DNA from 4 places in the Peribacillus sp. NPDC097284 genome. Region 4 is predicted to be linked to each of the others. Evidence: riboswitches for the same ligand, from Rfam matches in the RefSeq annotation. Region 4 holds a riboswitch; each other region holds the start of a gene.
What was found. Region 4 has a riboswitch for S-adenosylmethionine ahead of mtnW (2,3-diketo-5-methylthiopentyl-1-phosphate enolase). Riboswitches for the same ligand answer to the same signal wherever they lie in the genome.
Positions count from the first base shown of each region.

Region 1 (4,214 bases), on a different contig from region 4:
GTTCTTCCATTGACTTTCCAAGCATCTGCTCAATCACTTCGTTTTGTGTGATATCACTGATTCTACTGCGCCTCACACTCTTCCCATTTCTCATGATTGTAATGTCCTCACACACTTCAAATATCTCGGGTAGACGATGAGAAATGAAAATAATGCCTACACCACGTTGCTTCAGCTCATTCACAATCCGGAATAGTTCCGTTGTTTCCGTATGGCTTAACGGAGCAGTCGGCTCATCGAGAATCAAGAATTTACATGCGGTTGAAACGGCCCTAGCTATCAAGACCATCTGCTTTTCGGCCAACGTAAGGTCCCTTACCAGTTTTTTCGAAGACACATGGATGTTCATTTCTTCCAAGATTTCCGTCGCTTTTCTATGTAATTCCTTCCACTTGATGATTTGTTTTCTCCCCATGTTCTGTACGGATTCATTCAGCATCACGTTCTCCGCAACCGTTAAATAAGGAATGAGGGCCGTATCCACTTCCTGATACACAATTTGAATGCCAGCTTCCTGTGCCGACTTTGGCGACCGGATATCCTGTACCTGGCCATTTAGAAAAATGTCGCCGGTATAATGGACATGAGCTCCTGATAAGACTTTCATTAGCGTCGATTTCCCTGCTCCATTTGCGCCGACCAATGCATGTGCTGTTCCCGACTGTACTGAAAAATCAACTTCACTAAGCGCTTTTACACCTGGAAACTCAATCGATATTTGTTTCATTTCTAGTTGAATGCCCATGTCCAATCCCTCCCATTAAACAGACACTCTCTTCAACTTGAAAGAGAGTGTCTACTGATTCTGATCGTTACTTCTTATAATGTTCTTTCAATACTTTCATCCAGTCTTCTTCAAATTCCGTTGATACTCCCCAGCCTTGAACAATGCCGGATAGATTGGTCATATTGACAGCGTCCTTCGATGATTGAAGCTGTTTTTGAGATATCAATGATGCTTCTAAATCATAGGTTTGCGGCGTTTCTTCCCCCGCTAGTTTTTTCGCTAGCAGTCTCATATTCACTGCACCAATCAACTTCGGATCAACCGCTGCGGTATACGACCATGAGCTTCCTTTTGTTTGAATCTCCTGAAGGTCGGCATTGGACACGTCAATACCATAGATTTTCACTTCATCGCGCCCCGCTTCTTTTATCGCACGAGCTGCTCCGATAGCGAATGCATCCCATGTTGCGAAAATTGCGTCTAGTTTACCTTTTGGATACTTGTTTAACATCGCCGATACCGCGTTTTGCGTCTGGACAGAAGTATCTGAAGATGCCACTCCGAATCTTTCAATTTCATGAATGCCAGGATTTTCTTTCAGCTTTTCTTGATACACGGCATTTCTTCTCACCATAGGAGGGAAACCATCTACCCAAAGGTATGCAATGTTCGCTTCGCCTTTTTGCTCTTCAATCAATTTGTCAAAAGCAAGAGTTGCCAATGCTTCGTCATCTTGTGAGGTTACTGTTACCCCATCAATTTTCGTTAAATCGCCGATGGAATCGAATGTGACTACGCTTTTCCCTGCATCAACCAACTTTTGTACGTCATTCACTGTCGCTGCATCATCACCATGGGAAATGATATAGCCATCATAGTCTTCCTCCAGAGCCTGAGCGATGGCATCATGGAATTTAGCCGTATCGCCATTGGCCGTAAAAGTATCTACTTGGAAGCCAAGTGCTTCTCCTTCTTCTTGCGCCCCTGCTAAGTATTGGGCCGTGTGATCATCGCCGCCAATTTTACGAATGACTTTAATTTTAGCTCCCTCGCCTTTCGCAAATCGTTCTGGAACATTTTCAAAAGATACCTTTTCCTCTTTTTTCGCTTCCCCTGTACTTTGTCCCGAAGAACACCCCGTCAAAAGCAACGCCGAAGCGATGACGGAAACGAAAGCTCCTTTTAAAATTGATTTTCCCATTTTAATTCCCCCTATTTTTTACATTATTCTTATCTGTTAGCTCGGCATAAACACAAAATAAAAACCTCTCTAAAATAGAGAGGTTTAATCAGCTGGTTTGCAGACTTATCCCTCTCTTATCTGTCAAAACATTTCTGTTTTGCAGGATTTAGCACCAATTCCTAATTGGAACGGTTGCTGGGCATCGTAGGGCCAGTCCCTCCGCCACTCTTGATAAGAGAATATAATGTGTTACGTTTCGTTATGGTAAGTACCACTTTATAGGGATATAGTCATTAAGTCAATAGTTTTTAGAATATTTTAAATGTTTTATTTTCCTTGCAGTTTCGCCAGGCGTCTTTTCTCGATTTTTTCAAGGCGTTCGAATTGGCGCAGTTTCACTTCGAACAGGGTAATCGGATCACGGTAGACTTCAGGATTTTGTCTCATATGTTCCAATGTAGCCTGCTGTTCTTTGATTTCGGCTTTCGTCTGTTCGATATTTTTTTCAAGGATGGCAAATGGATTGCGGTAGAACAGGGATATGTCACGTTCCAAGGATTTTTCGAACAATCCAAACTGAGTAAGGAATCGGTCACTGATCATATCGGCAACATCCTGGAAGTCTTCATTTTCCAAGAACTTCTTATATCGATTGTACATATTCGCTTTATTTTGCGGAATGGCACCAAATAGCTTCCCGGCTCCCTTAAGAATCAACTGAGATGGGGTCCTTCTTAGTAATATGTTTACATTTTCTATCCGGATGCTGCTTGTCATCCGGTCCGCATCACGGCGCCAGTCATCCAAGACCCGGAAGTCCCCGGCCAGTACAATACGTTCTTCTTTGTATAGCTCATTGAAGCCTGCGCTCATCTCATCCATGAACTGTTGGCTTTGCGTGAATTCTAACTCAGATGTAGCAATCCAGTCTTGAAGCGAGCGGAAATACTGCGGCATGATTTTATCGGATATAAATGCCTGGATCCGATCGTTCATTTCCTGATTCAACTGTATATGCACTTGGCTAAAGTCACTATTCTCAGATAATGTTTTAGAGCAATCACGCAGTAATTCAGGAATTCGTGTGGAAAGCTGTTTTTTCACTTCTTCTTTTAATAAGCGATAAGATCTTGTAATGTTTTCGGTTTTTTCTTTTTCCAAATCAGTCAACTGATTCGTAGCGCCATTCAACTTCACTTCCATCTGTTCATTCCAAGAAATCGAATGCTCGCATTTCCGTTCATTCGCTGCCCGTTTTTCTAATAGATAGGATAAAGTTTTACGCGTGAAGGCAAGGAGCTTCTCCGCCCTCATTTCCTTCCAATTGCTATCTTGATAGTTTGCGTGAAGGAAGACGGCTAGATCCTGCAGTTGCTGTTTGCTGTCATAAAGCTTGGAGAAAGCAAATACCTTCGCGTTCGGGAAATAAGCATTCACCTTATCCCATGTTTCATCTTCCATCCTGACTGCCACTTGATCACTATAGATGGTATCCATTTTATTCAGCAAGAAATGAATAGGAAGTTTAGGGGCCATTTGTTGCATTTCCAATAGCAAATCACGTTCACTGCCCGTGAAAGGTGCCCGTGCATCCAGAACGAACATCACTCCATCGCTCTCCAGTAAGTAATTTTGGAAGTCAGGGTCTACGCTTTTCTCTCCATTAAATCCTGGAGTATCCAGTAGACGCAGGCGATTATTTCTCAAATAATCACTGATGAGTGTCACATCGACAATCGTTCCGCGTTGACGACGCGTTTCATCCAACTCCGTTAACTCTTCGACCATTTTACGATCTGTATCGGTAATTTCATAGATTTCCAGGTCATCGCCATCTTTAACGCTCACAAGAGATGAATGGTCTTCCGCTGCAATGCTTTCACCCGCTATCGATTGAATGAAGGATGTCTTGCCATTTCCTGCACTTCCAACAAGAAGCAGATTGAAATTGCTCATATCCTTAATTCCCTCAACCATCCATTTCAGCTTATTGCCGACTGATAGATCATTGCTCTCTGCCCATTGAATGATGGAGTGAATCAGTTTTTCGCCTGCTTCGAGACCGCCTCCCAATCTAGGGGATTTCGCTAACAGACTTTCTGCATCTTGAACAACAAGTGCGCTCACTGTATCTGGGAAAATCTCATTCCAGGAAAGGACAGAGGCCGCTGCAAATAACGAAATCTCCCCTTCCGCGATTTTCAACCAATTTTCCAACAGTCTTGGTACGACAGGACTTAACTCTTTGACTAAATGCGTACCTTCTAGTAATCCTGCATAGGCATCGCGATAATAGACGGAAAG
Region 1 covers NZ_JBIWCZ010000004.1:257,677-261,890, forward strand. The annotation lists gene ACIQXU_RS11170 (sugar ABC transporter ATP-binding protein) at 1-745, opposite strand, end outside; gene ACIQXU_RS11175 (sugar ABC transporter substrate-binding protein) at 813-1,928, opposite strand; SAM riboswitch class I at 2,042-2,148, opposite strand; gene ACIQXU_RS11180 (GTP-binding protein) at 2,238-4,214, opposite strand, start outside.
Region 1: another riboswitch for S-adenosylmethionine. It lies ahead of ACIQXU_RS11175 (sugar ABC transporter substrate-binding protein); the one in region 4 lies ahead of mtnW (2,3-diketo-5-methylthiopentyl-1-phosphate enolase).

Region 2 (4,214 bases), 210 kb from region 4:
GGTTTCTTGTTTGGAAACCGACAACCGTTTTCCACCCTTTTTCTTCAAATGTTTTTCGGGTATCAACTGGGTCTAAATAATGATCCTCGAATAATGGACGCTCGATCCGTTTAATAAGCTTGATTTTACCACCTACATATACATCGCCACGATTATATAGATTTTTTACACCTGGGTGATTCTCATCATCCGTTTGATAAACTAAAGTTGCCTCCACTTGCTTATCAGGTGTAAATATATCGGAAACGGCAAGGACTCCATAAGTTTGGCCCTCATGAGTTAACTTTACTTCTTCTCCGATTGTAAGAGCGTTTACCACATCAGCGGAAAGTGGTAATGTAATAGGAATACTCCAGACATGCCCGCTGCTAAGCCTCATATCCTTTACTACTGTTTGATAGTCTTCTTTTGAAAAGAATCCCTCAATGGGGCTGTATGCTCCAGTCCCTATAAGTTCCAAGTCGCTTAATGAGATTTCATCAATTTCAACGGATTGTTCTATTTTAGTTAAATCATAGTCTGGTTCAAAGCGATTGATTAATGTTCCTCCGTGCGGCAAGCTAATGGTCATGCTGATTTCCCCCTGAATTTTTTATAATTATGATAAATGTAATCCGCATTCTGTTTTTTGGGCACCTTGCCATCGTCCTGAACGAAGATCATCAGCATTAATGGCAGGTGCTGTACATGTTTTACAGCCAATACTTGGATATCCATTATCATGAAGCACATTATATGGTAAGCCATTTTTATGCGCATAACGCCATACATCTTTCCATGTCCAATGAATGAGCGGACAAATTTTGATAGATTTGAATTTGTTGTCCTTGTTTATATATTCAGTCAATGCACGGGTTTCCGATTGCTCCCTGCGCAGTCCCGAGAGCCAAGCCGTCGCTGTTGATAATACTTCAGTGAGCGGCGTAATTTTGCGGATGTTACAGCATTGATTTGGGTCATGAAGCCATAATTCATCACCAAATTCAGCGGCTTGTTCTTCCAATGTCATTTCCGGTTTCTTCATTACAATGGAAAGCCGTGGGTAACGATTTTTCACTTGTTCGATTAATTGGTAAGTCTCAGCGAAATGAACATCCGTATCCAAGAATACGATTTTGGCGGAAGGATTAACCTTTGCCAGCAAATCTGTCAGTACAATTCCTTCAATCCCAAAACTACAGGCATAAATGAGTTTATCTCCGTACTCTGAATTTGCCCATTCCAATACTTCTAAAGCGCCTTTTGTATCGCTATCTTCCGGGAACGAAGGTAATGTCGCTGTATCAATATTTTCATAGTCCACTAGCTCTGCCAACTCTATACCCCCTTTTAAGAATCACCCTATGGTACAGCAGATATCTTTGAAAGCCTTTGAAACACCATTTCTTATAATGAAAAAGGCGGCTTTAACCAATAGTTTCCTATTTATATCAGCTAAATCCACCTCTAGTTTTCTAGTCAGCAGTCCATTTATTTAATTCTCAATTTTTCGTTTCTTTCCATTTGTATAACCTTACCGTCCTGAACGATAAGGGTTATGGATCCATATTTCATAGTTTTTAGCATTTCTTGCAGTCTTTCAAATATTTCCCCCAGCTGATTTTCCTTTTCCAAGGCTATTCCTCCTTTAAGAAAACTCGTCGACTAGCTTGTCGTAAGATGATCAGCTTGTAAATGAATTCCCCCAAATTAATAAAATCAATCAGAAAAATCCTTCCATGCCAAGATGGAAAGATTGATAAGGTAATCTTATTTACCTTATCTTCCAAAATGATGACATTTTGTTGGATGTAGCACCTTGCATTCATGATGCAGGTTGCTGGACTTCAAAGGGCCAAATCCCTCCGTCGCTCTTGATAAGTTTTATTATTTTAAATATTAACACATATCAAATCATTGTCAATGGAGTTTTCATATAAATTAACTTGGTTTAATATTTTGGTTTAACTTCAATTATTATACACAAATAGTTCAAGTTTGTTACAGTGATTTGTTAAGCCAGTAAAAAAGGTTCATTCATCCTGAACAAGCTTGAATAAACCTTTAAAGTAGCCTAATAACTTAACTTGTTGATGGGAAGGGTCAAGATAAAAAGAAGAAATGATCAATTTCTTCTTTTTTGTATGGCTTCTACAAATTCCTTTACTTGACTCTTTGTACGATCAAGTAATTCCACTTCCTTAATCGGATGTTTTGGATTCTGCTTATCGATTTCTTTATCGACAAAGTATAACCCCTGCATCGGTTCCCCTTTTAATATTGATATAAGAGGTTTCAGCGCATAATCTATAGCTAATAAATGCCTGTTGCTTCCCCCAACCATTATGGGCAAAACTGGCTTATCCTTAAACGCGCCCTCGGGTAATAAATCAATTAGAGCTTTCAACACTCCTGTATAAGATGCCTTATAGACAGGTGAACCAATAATGATACCATTAGCTTGCTTAATCTTTTCTGAAAGTCTTAGAATATCCTCGCTATCATAACGACCTTGGAATAAGTCGTTTGCAGAAAACTCGGTAATAGAATGATAGTCCGTCGTAAATCCTTCTTTTTCCACCAACGTTTGGATATATTTTAATGAAATATCTGTTCTTGATGGTATAGCAGGGCTGCCTGATAAAATTATAATTTCGCTCATATATATTCCTCCTGTATGTAAAATCTGCAAAGGATCTGGGTCCTTTCCAGTTAAGCAACTTCAATTAATTATCTTAATTATCAGAAAAATAAAAGTCAAGTAACTTGATTGGAATTTATATTTTTGAAACACTAATAAGAATTGTATTATGCCATTGACTAAAAATCCTGCCCCGTTAGGGCAGGATTTTTAAAGCTTTTCAACTCTATTGATTGATTGAGTCTTTCACCATTTTTAAAAAAAGTTGTATAAATCGTTGATCACCGGTCAGTTCTGGATGAAACGAACTGACAAGAACCTGTTCTTGTCTAGCCGCCACTACTTTCCCGTCATAACTTGCTAATATCTCCACATCTTCACCTACGCCAACGGCAAAAGGTGCTCTGATAAAGACACCCATGAAAGGTTCTTCCATTCCTTTAACTATAAGGGGTGCTTGAAAACTTTCCCTCTGACGACCAAAACCATTTCTATTTACTGTAATATTGATAAAACCAAGATGGGGATGTTCCAAACTAACCATTTCCTTTGCCACTAATACCATCCCTGCGCAAGTTCCGAAAATCGGTTTTTTTTGTTCGAAAAATGCCGTAATCGGCTCCATGAAACCATAATGGTCCATTAGTTTTCTCATAGTGGTGCTTTCTCCACCAGGAATGATCAGGCCATCGATATCCTTTAACTGTTCTGGGTTCTTAACTAATATCGCATGCTCACCGGCTTCCTTGATTTGGTTCATATGTTCCTCTACAGCACCCTGCAAACCTAAAACACCTATGGTTACCATGTTTACCATCCACGCTCCTGCATTCTCTCAGCTGGGGCCAACTTAGAAATATCAATTCCTTTCATCGCGCTTCCCAATTCTTTAGACAACTTGCCTATTAAATCATAATCGGTGAAGTATGTAGTTGCTTGTACGATGGCAGCAGCGAATTTATCGGGATTTTCCGATTTAAAGATTCCTGAGCCCACAAATACACCGTCTGCCCCAAGTTCCATCATCAGGGCGGCATCTGCAGGAGTCGCAATTCCACCTGCTGCAAAGTTTACTACAGGTAATTTCCCTGTGCGCCGGATTTCCTTCAGAACTTCATAAGAAGCACCAATATTTTTTGCTTCAGTCATTAATTCATCCTCGCTCAGCATGCATACTTTACGAATTTGAGATTGAACTTTTCTCATATGCCGTACAGCTTCCACAATGTTCCCTGTCCCAGGTTCTCCCTTCGTCCGAAGCATCGAGGCCCCTTCGCCGATACGTCGGGAGGCTTCCCCTAAATCCCGGCAACCACATACAAAAGGTACTATATAATCGCTTTTCAAAATATGATATTCTTCATCGGCTGGAGTCAGTACTTCACTTTCATCAATGTAATCCACTCCCATGGATTCCAAGATTCTCGCTTCCACAATATGACCGATCCTTGCTTTAGCCATCACTGGGATCGAAACAGCTTTCATCACTTCCTCCACGATCCTTGGATCGGCCATCCTTGCCACACCGCCTGCAGCACGAATATCTGATGGTACCCTCTCAAGAGCCATGACAGCCACCGCCCCCGCCGCTTCA
Region 2 covers NZ_JBIWCZ010000003.1:313,358-317,571, reverse strand. The annotation lists gene sat (sulfate adenylyltransferase) at 1-571, opposite strand, end outside; gene ACIQXU_RS09540 (phosphoadenylyl-sulfate reductase) at 599-1,303, opposite strand; gene ACIQXU_RS09535 (YezD family protein) at 1,471-1,587, opposite strand; SAM riboswitch class I at 1,756-1,863, opposite strand; gene ssuE (NADPH-dependent FMN reductase) at 2,105-2,641, opposite strand; gene pdxT (pyridoxal 5'-phosphate synthase glutaminase subunit PdxT) at 2,847-3,428, opposite strand; gene pdxS (pyridoxal 5'-phosphate synthase lyase subunit PdxS) at 3,431-4,214, opposite strand, start outside.
Region 2: another riboswitch for S-adenosylmethionine. It lies ahead of ACIQXU_RS09535 (YezD family protein); the one in region 4 lies ahead of mtnW (2,3-diketo-5-methylthiopentyl-1-phosphate enolase).

Region 3 (4,214 bases), on a different contig from region 4:
ATCATCAGATACCGCAGATTCTAGATTTAAAAGTTGAAGTACCCTTGAATTAGCCTCCTCATCAAAAGAAGCAGCCAGAGCTAAACGCCTGACTGCTTCTTTTATTTGGTTTCCTTTTATTCAAAATGCAAGGTATAGTCGTCTGCTTTAATCCATTTTAATTTCTTTGAGAAAACGTAGATTAGTACAAGGTTCAACACAATCGGAAGAATGAAGAAAATGATGACCATGATGGATATGTTACTGAAAATCCATCCGCCTTCCGCCAGTTTCATGTAGTTCAAGGGACCGACCAATCCCGATAAACCAAATCCAGCACTATACGGGGTCCCTTGTATGTTTAACAAACCTGCCAACGCACCAAGAATAGCGGACGTGATTAACATGGGAAACGCAATTTTCGGTTTCATGAAGAAATTCCTCATTTGAATCTTAGGGGAACCCAACACATGGGCTAAAGCCGTCCCTAATGAATTCGCTTTGTAGCTTGCAATGGCTAGGCCCACACCAGCTGCCACGATTCCTAGGTTGGCCGCACCAGATCCTATACCTGAGAGCATAATGACCGTCGCCACCCCAACCGTTGAAATGGGAGATAAGATAATGAGACAGAATATAACGGAAATAATGGCTCCCATCAAAATGGGCTGCAATGACGTCACGTTAGCGATGCCGACTCCTAATAGTCCCGTAGCGGATTTTACGTATGGCAGAATTAAGTATCCAATCATTCCTGGTACCAAGATACTTAAAGTCGGCATCAAAAGAATCGCATACGCCTTTAATCTATCGCCAATTAGTTGCAGGAACAATACGGTCAATGCCGCGGTAATTCCAGTATTGATTACAACGCCAATCCCATTAAGGGCAAACAAACCATCAGCCGTTTTCTGGATGGCGCCACTTCCGACCATGGCCGCGATCCCGATACTGGCCGTTTGAATGGATGATAGCTTGAACGAAATCCCGACCATCACCCCAATCATGACAGGTAACAAGCTCATCACGAAAACGGTGATATCGAATATATGCTGTAACACGGGAAAATGTGGAATCAATAGTTTAAGTATTTCCCCTAACAAAGCATTCGGAATTAATGAAACGACAATCCCTATGCTCATCCCCGTTAATAATTTATTAAAAAAATCTCTCATCTGAATAATCCCCTATCTCGCTGTAATGTACACAATTATAAGAAATATTCTGACAATAGTCAAAGGATTTTTTTAATACTTCACCGCGAAAGTGTATAAAAGTATTTAAACTAAGAGAAACTCACTTTCTAATAACGCTTATATTCTAAATTATCTGTTTTCTATTGACCTTTACTAATACTACCTGTATAGTCGTAATTAATTGAATAGTTCATTTTCTTATCCAGAGAGGTGGAGGGACTGGCCCTTTGATACCTCAGCAACAGACTTTACTGTACTGTGCTAATTCCAGAAGTGTTCAACTTGAAGATAAGAAGAGAATATAAGCATTGCTGATTATACCTCTTCTTTTTTTAAAGAAGAGGTTTTTATATTTTAATAAGGAAAGTAGGAATCTACCATGTCTATCACTTTAACGAAAGCTCCATTCAAAGCCGACCACGTAGGAAGTCTATTAAGACCAGAAAGTATACATCTGGCAAGAAAGCAACGGAAAGAAGGAATCATTACCGCAGAACAATTACGCGACGTTGAAACGAAGGAAATCAAGCGTATCGTCGATAAGCAAATAGAAATCGGTTTAGAGGCAGTGACTGATGGGGAATTCAGACGCACCTGGTGGCACTTTGACTTCTTGGAACATTTAAATGGAATCGAAGGGTATGTCACGGAAAAAGGCCTCACCTTTGATGGAATTGAAACAGAACGTTATAACGTTCGGAATACAGGAAAAATTTCTTTCAACCCAGATCACCCCTTTATTAAAGACTTTATTGAGTTTAATGAAATCGTGGACGGACGGGCTGTGGCGAAACAAACCATCCCTAGCCCCAATCAATTATTTGCGGTAGGGGTCCATAATGAAGAAATCTATCCTGACATCGAAGACTATGCAAAAGATATTATCAAAGCCTATCAAGATGCTTTACAAGCCTTTTACGATGCCGGTGTACGTTATTTACAATTAGATGATGTATACATAGCCAGGCTTTCCGCTCCGGACTTCCAGTTCAAAGAGGGGAATTATACAAGGGAACAATTAATCGATTTAGCATTGCGCGTGATTAATGGGACGTTGGAGGGAAAACCAGAGGATTTGGTTGTCACGACTCACCTTTGTCGTGGAAATTACCAATCGACTTGGGCTTTTGAAGGCAGCTATGCCCGTATCGCCCCAACTCTATTGGCCAAGGAAAATGTAGATGGATTTTTCTTGGAATACGATGATCATCGTTCAGGGGATTTTAAACCATTAGAACACATTCCAAATGACGGCGCACAAGTCGTTCTTGGTGTGGTTACTTCGAAGAATGGCGAACTTGAAGATAAAGAAACCGTTAAATCACGTATTAAAGAAGCGGGACAATTCGTGCCACATGAACACTTGTGCTTAAGCCCTCAATGCGGATTCGCTTCCACACATCTTGGCAACAAGCTAACGGAAGATCAGCAATGGGAAAAGTTAAAGTTCGTTGTGGATGTCGCCAAAGAAGTCTGGGGATAAGAACAAAAAGGGACGAGCCTATGCTCGTCCCTTTATTCAACAACATCGATCGTCCTCATCCTCTTTCTTCCCTACTACATCATCTGTCACCTTATCATCGAGCTGGTTCTTCAATGTCAATTCTGCCGCCTTTCCATCACTTGGCGACCCATCGGAAAAATACATCGGAAATAAGGAAAAGAACATAATATAGAAAGAGAAATATATGAATTGATACCAGAGGACCGATTTCTCCAAGATCCCCTGATAAACCAAACTATATATCAACAACATGCTAATTAGGTTAAAGAGGGCTCCCCCTAGATAAATCAAACTATTCGTGAACTTATTATCATATTTTAATCCCTTGAACTCACAATGCCCATTCCAAAAGTAGTATTTTCTCACTTCTATATTGCAAAAGGAGAAAATCTTATCTCCACATCCGATCTTGATTTTTTTCTCCGTACCGCCAAATAGCGTGACAAAGAATAGATGCCCACCTAAATGAATGAGCGTGACAACCGGTAAAATCAGAAAAAAGGAAAAGAGAAATTTAGTGATATCAGACAAACCGAACATGCCAATCATCCCCCTTATTTGAGCTTGGTGTATACAGACAAGTCCTTATTCGAAGGATGATACTCTCTTACCCGGTGTGGATACGTTATAACTAGTAAATATTCACATGTCTTAAGGGACTCCCCCTTTAACCCACAAAAAAACCGGCAGATCATCTGCCGGTCCATCCGTTGCTATCGCTCCAATTCAAGAGTGCCAAAGACCTCATCATTACTTTGTCCCGGCTTCATCCCAACATGTTTATACTCTGGAGTGAAGACCGATGTTTTGATGGGACAAGCCATCTGCCTCTGCATATTTCCTTCTCCATCAGGCACTTCGACTATCATGCCACGTGCTTGCAGTTGCGGGTGATTGGTCGCTTCAGAAAAAGTCAGCACCGGTTCGACACAAGCCTCGAACTCTTCGAATATGCCCTGCCATTCTTCAAATGTCTTTTCAAGAAATGCATGCTTGATGATCCTTTTGAATTGGATGCTACTTTCCGCATCTTGCTTCATGCTTAACTCGAACAGTTCAGGCTGTCCGATTGCTTCACATAACACTTCACGGAATGATGGCTCCAAGCTTCCAACCGAGAAGTAACGGCCGTCTTTCGTTTCATAAAAATCATAAAATGTTCCGCCATTCAATACCAACTTTTCCGGTTCAAGCTCCAATCCACCCTGTAAATGTAGGGGGGCAGATATCGCATTCAAAGCAAAGCTGCAATCGGTCATGCTAATATCGATGAACTGACCTTCACCCGTCCGCTCCCGGTAGATGACTGCCGACAAAATCCCGATGACAGCATGCATGGAGCCTCCTGCAAGGTCGGCTATTTGTGTTCCATTTTTTGCAGGTCCTCCTTTTTGCGTACCTGAGTAACCGGACAACCCCGCTATCGAAATATAGTTGATATCATGACCTGGACGATTCTTGTAGGGACCAGTCTGACCAAAGCCAGTAAGCGAACAGTAAATCAACTTTGGATTGATTTGTTTTAATTCTTCATA
Region 3 covers NZ_JBIWCZ010000006.1:8,207-12,420, forward strand. The annotation lists gene ACIQXU_RS12700 (PTS sugar transporter subunit IIC) at 117-1,154, opposite strand; SAM riboswitch class I at 1,371-1,470, shown strand; gene ACIQXU_RS12705 (5-methyltetrahydropteroyltriglutamate--homocysteine S-methyltransferase) at 1,555-2,658, shown strand; gene ACIQXU_RS12710 (hypothetical protein) at 2,695-3,219, opposite strand; gene ACIQXU_RS12715 (CaiB/BaiF CoA transferase family protein) at 3,393-4,214, opposite strand, start outside.
Region 3: another riboswitch for S-adenosylmethionine. It lies ahead of ACIQXU_RS12705 (5-methyltetrahydropteroyltriglutamate--homocysteine S-methyltransferase); the one in region 4 lies ahead of mtnW (2,3-diketo-5-methylthiopentyl-1-phosphate enolase).

Region 4 (4,214 bases):
AGAATAAGCCATCTTTTTTGCCAGGTTGTAAGTAATGGTGTTCATCCATCAATTGAAACAGATGGAGTTTATCATATTCTTTAACCAGTTTGCCTTCTTTATCGATGATGAGCATTGTGTTATAGATGCCTTCCTTAGTTTTCTTTGCAATCGAGCCACCGATTATGTTAATGTGGTGTTTTTTTGCAAGGGCTTTTAGAAAGGTAATGGTTTGTTCTGCTTCTTCGTCTGCAATTTCATGTAATCTCGTTAAGTCATAGCCGGTTGTCCATAGTTCCGGCAGCATGACGATGTCCGGTTTAGACTGTACAGCTTTTTCAATCCATTGTTTTGCCACCTGGAAATTTATATCTGGCTGTCCAAAGGCAATGTCCATTTGTAAACAGGCGATTTTCCATTTCATCATTTAAAACCTCCATATGTAAAAAAGTACTTTACAAGATTAAGATAAACATATATCATTTGTGACTATAATTTCAAGAAATTTCAGAGAAGGTGCAAAGATGGTGCAATTCGAAAAATCCAGACTTCTTCAAGAGCTTCCAAAGCAGTTTTTTGCTTCTTTAGTCGAAAAAGTTAATAACATAACATCAGAAGGCAAGGATGTCATTAATCTTGGGCAGGGAAATCCAGACCAACCGACTCCTGAACATATCGTGAAGAGCCTGCAGACAGCAGCAGGAAATTCCATGAATCATAAATATTCTCCTTTTAGGGGGCTTCCCTATTTAAAAGAAGCTGCGGCCCTCTTTTATGAACGTGAATATGGCGTCAAGCTAGATCCTAAAACGGAAGTGGCGATTCTTTTCGGTGGAAAGGCTGGTCTAGTCGAATTACCGCAATGCTTATTGAATCCAGGCGATACAATTTTAGTGCCTGATCCGGGCTATCCAGATTACCTGTCAGGTGTAGCGTTAGCCCAAGCTAAAACGGAAATTATGCCCTTGACGGAAGAAAATGATTTTCTTCCCGATTATAAGGAAATAGATAAAGAGGTTTTTGACAAAGCGAAGATGATGTTCTTGAATTATCCCAATAATCCCACAGGAGCATCGGCGTCAGCAGAATTCTTCGAAGAAACGGTTTCCATGGCAAAAGAACACTCGATATGTGTGGTTCATGATTTCGCATATGGTGCAATTGGGTTCGATGGGAAAAAACCGGTAAGCTTCCTTCAAGCAGAAGGATCAAAAGAAGTGGGGATAGAAATTTACACCCTTTCTAAAACATATAACATGGCGGGGTGGAGGGTTGGCTTTGCGGTTGGCAACCAGAGTGTCATCGAATCGCTTGAATTATTGCAGGATCATCTTTACGTCAGCCTTTTTCCCGCAATACAAGAAGCCACGGCATGCGCTTTACTGGATTCACAAGAGTGTGTGAAGGAACTCGTGAACATGTACGAAGGACGACGAAATGTATTTATTGAAGGGTTACGATCCATTGGATGGGATGTCCAGGCTCCAGATGCTTCCTTCTTTGCTTGGCTAAAGGTCCCGGAAGGATTTACTTCAGCGAGCTTTGCAGATCATTTACTGGCACATGCCCATGTAGCAGTTGCACCAGGAAATGGTTTCGGTGAATTTGGTGAAGGATACGTCAGGGTGGGACTGCTCACTTCAGAAGACAGACTCCAAGAAGCGGTAGAAAGAATTCGTACATTGAATATATTCAAAGAAAATCAGTGAGATATTGAATAGTTTGAACATTATACCTATTGACAAAGTATGAATTGCGTGAAAGAATATAAAAAAGAATTCTAAATTTTTAGTTAAGATACATAAACGAAAATATAATAGCATTTTCTTATTTTGAGCAGGTGGAGGGACTAGCCCGATGAAGCCCAGCAACCGACTGTAATACCATTGTGAAATGGGGCGGAGATTATACCGCCGGATCATTTTATTGATTCCGTAAGGCACGGTGCTAATTCTTGCAGCTATAGAGCTGGGAGATAAGAAGATGGCTTTTTCAAAGCCTCTTCTTTAGGAAGGGGCTTTTACATTTTTAACAGAGAATTGGAGTGCAACTTTGTTCGCAGATGGTTAGAAGCTTGTTAAAGGAAAGACCAACAATGACAACTTTAAGAATGACTTTTACGTATTGGGAGTGATCAGATGAGCGAAATAATCGCTACGTATTTACTTCATGACTTCAAAGGAGAGCATGAGAAAAAAGCAGAAGGCATTGCTTTAGGATTGACTGTAGGGACATGGACTGAACTTCCTCACTTGGTGCAACAGCAACTGGAAAAACATAAAGGTAGGGTAGTTTCCGTAACACCCCTTCCCGAAGAAGAGCGAGTTAATCTCTATTTCGGTCAAAAAGTGTACCGTTCAACAATCAGGATTGCCTACCCGGCAGGTAATTTTTCTAATGATCTACCGGCTATCTTGACGACAGTATTTGGTAAATTGTCATTGGATGGGGAAATCAAATTGATGGATTTGGACTTTGTCGGCGATATTCAAAAAGCCTTTCCAGGTCCTCGATTCGGAATTAGTGGGATCAGGGAAAAAATTGATGTGTTTGACCGCCCCCTAGTGATGAGTATTTTTAAAGGTGTGTTAGGTCGAGACCTTGCCTTTCATAATGAACAATTGGAGCAACAGGCATTGGGAGGAGTCGATCTTGTCAAGGACGATGAGATTCTTTTTGACCAAGATCAGACGCCTTTCATCGATAGAGTCAAAACCGGAAAGGCCATTTTGAAAGGTATCTATGAGACAACGGGACATCGAACCTTATATGCTGTGAACCTGTCAGGAAAAACACTAGAACTATTGGATAAAGCTGAACTGGCAGCCGAAGCCGGCGCAGATGCCTTGTTATTTAATGTTCATACATATGGATTGGATGTTCTACAGGCTTTACGCGAAAATGACCGGATCAACTTACCGATCATGGCTCATCCGGCATATAGCGGAGCATTAGCTTCATCTTCATTTTATGGACTCAGCTATCCGCTTCTCCTTGGAAAACTGGTGAGGATATCAGGTGCAGATTTATCCCTCTTTCCCTCTCCATACGGAAATGTGGCACTCGATAAAGCAGAGACATTGGCGATTGCTGAAGGATTGACGAGAAATGAAACATCTTGGAAAAGGACTTTCCCGGTTCCATCGGCAGGTATCCATCCTGGCATGGTTCCAGATCTCATCAAGGATTTTGGGATAGAAAGTGTGATCAATGCTGGTGGGGGCGTCCATGGTCATCCGGATGGTGCAAAAGGCGGAGCTAAGGCCTTCCGTTCCGCAGTAGAAGCTGTCCTTTCCGGAAAATCATTGTCAATCGCGGCTGAGGAAGATGAGGAACTTCAAAAAGCACTGGCCCTATGGGGAGGGCTATAATCATGGTCAAACCGATCATTTTCTGTGATTTTGATGGAACGATCACCAACTCGGATAATATCATCTCAATCATGAAGAAGTTTGCCCCGCCCGGCTGGGAGGCATTAAAAGATGGTGTTCTTCAGCAAAAAATCAGCATTTCCCACGGTGTAGGGGAAATGTTTTCCCTGCTGGATAGCGATTTAAAGGAGGACATCATTCAATATGTGAAGGAGACAGCGGGTATTCGCCAAGGGTTCAGTGATTTTGTGGAATTTACAAAAAAATCAGATATTCCTCTCTATATTGTCAGTGGTGGAATGGACTTTTTCGTTGAACCTCTTTTGAATGACCTCTTACCTGTAGAGAATGTCTACTGTAATCATGCCGACTTCAGTCAGGAAGAAATTATGATTGAGTGGCCGCATACTTGTGATGACCAATGTAATCATGGGTGTGGTTGCTGTAAACCTACGATTATGAGAAAGCTTTCTACAAAGGATCAGTATAAATTGGTGATTGGAGATTCCGTTACCGACTTTGAAGCGGCTAAACAGGCAGATTTTGTTATTGCCCGTGACAGGCTCCTTGAAAAGTGCCGCACAGAAGCCATTCCCCATAAAGAGTTTGAAACTTTCCATGATGTGATTGATATTCTAAAAAAAATGCAGGAGGTGTAAGGGTGACAGCTTCAAAAGAGTGGCAGGAACTAGCGCAAATAAAGGGAGAACTAGCCGAGAGAGATTGGTTCATGGGGACGAGTGGAAATTTATCGATCCGTGAGGCTAATAGCCCTTCTTTTTATATAACCGCAAGTGGCAAGGATAAACGCAAGCAGACAGATTCCGATTTTATTTTGGTGGATTTGTCAGGAAAACCAGTCGA
Region 4 covers NZ_JBIWCZ010000003.1:105,944-110,157, forward strand. The annotation lists gene ACIQXU_RS08555 (carbon-nitrogen family hydrolase) at 1-403, opposite strand, end outside; gene ACIQXU_RS08560 (pyridoxal phosphate-dependent aminotransferase) at 504-1,688, shown strand; SAM riboswitch class I at 1,804-1,961, shown strand; gene mtnW (2,3-diketo-5-methylthiopentyl-1-phosphate enolase) at 2,118-3,350, shown strand; gene ACIQXU_RS08570 (2-hydroxy-3-keto-5-methylthiopentenyl-1-phosphate phosphatase) at 3,353-4,009, shown strand; gene ACIQXU_RS08575 (methylthioribulose 1-phosphate dehydratase) at 4,012-4,214, shown strand, end outside.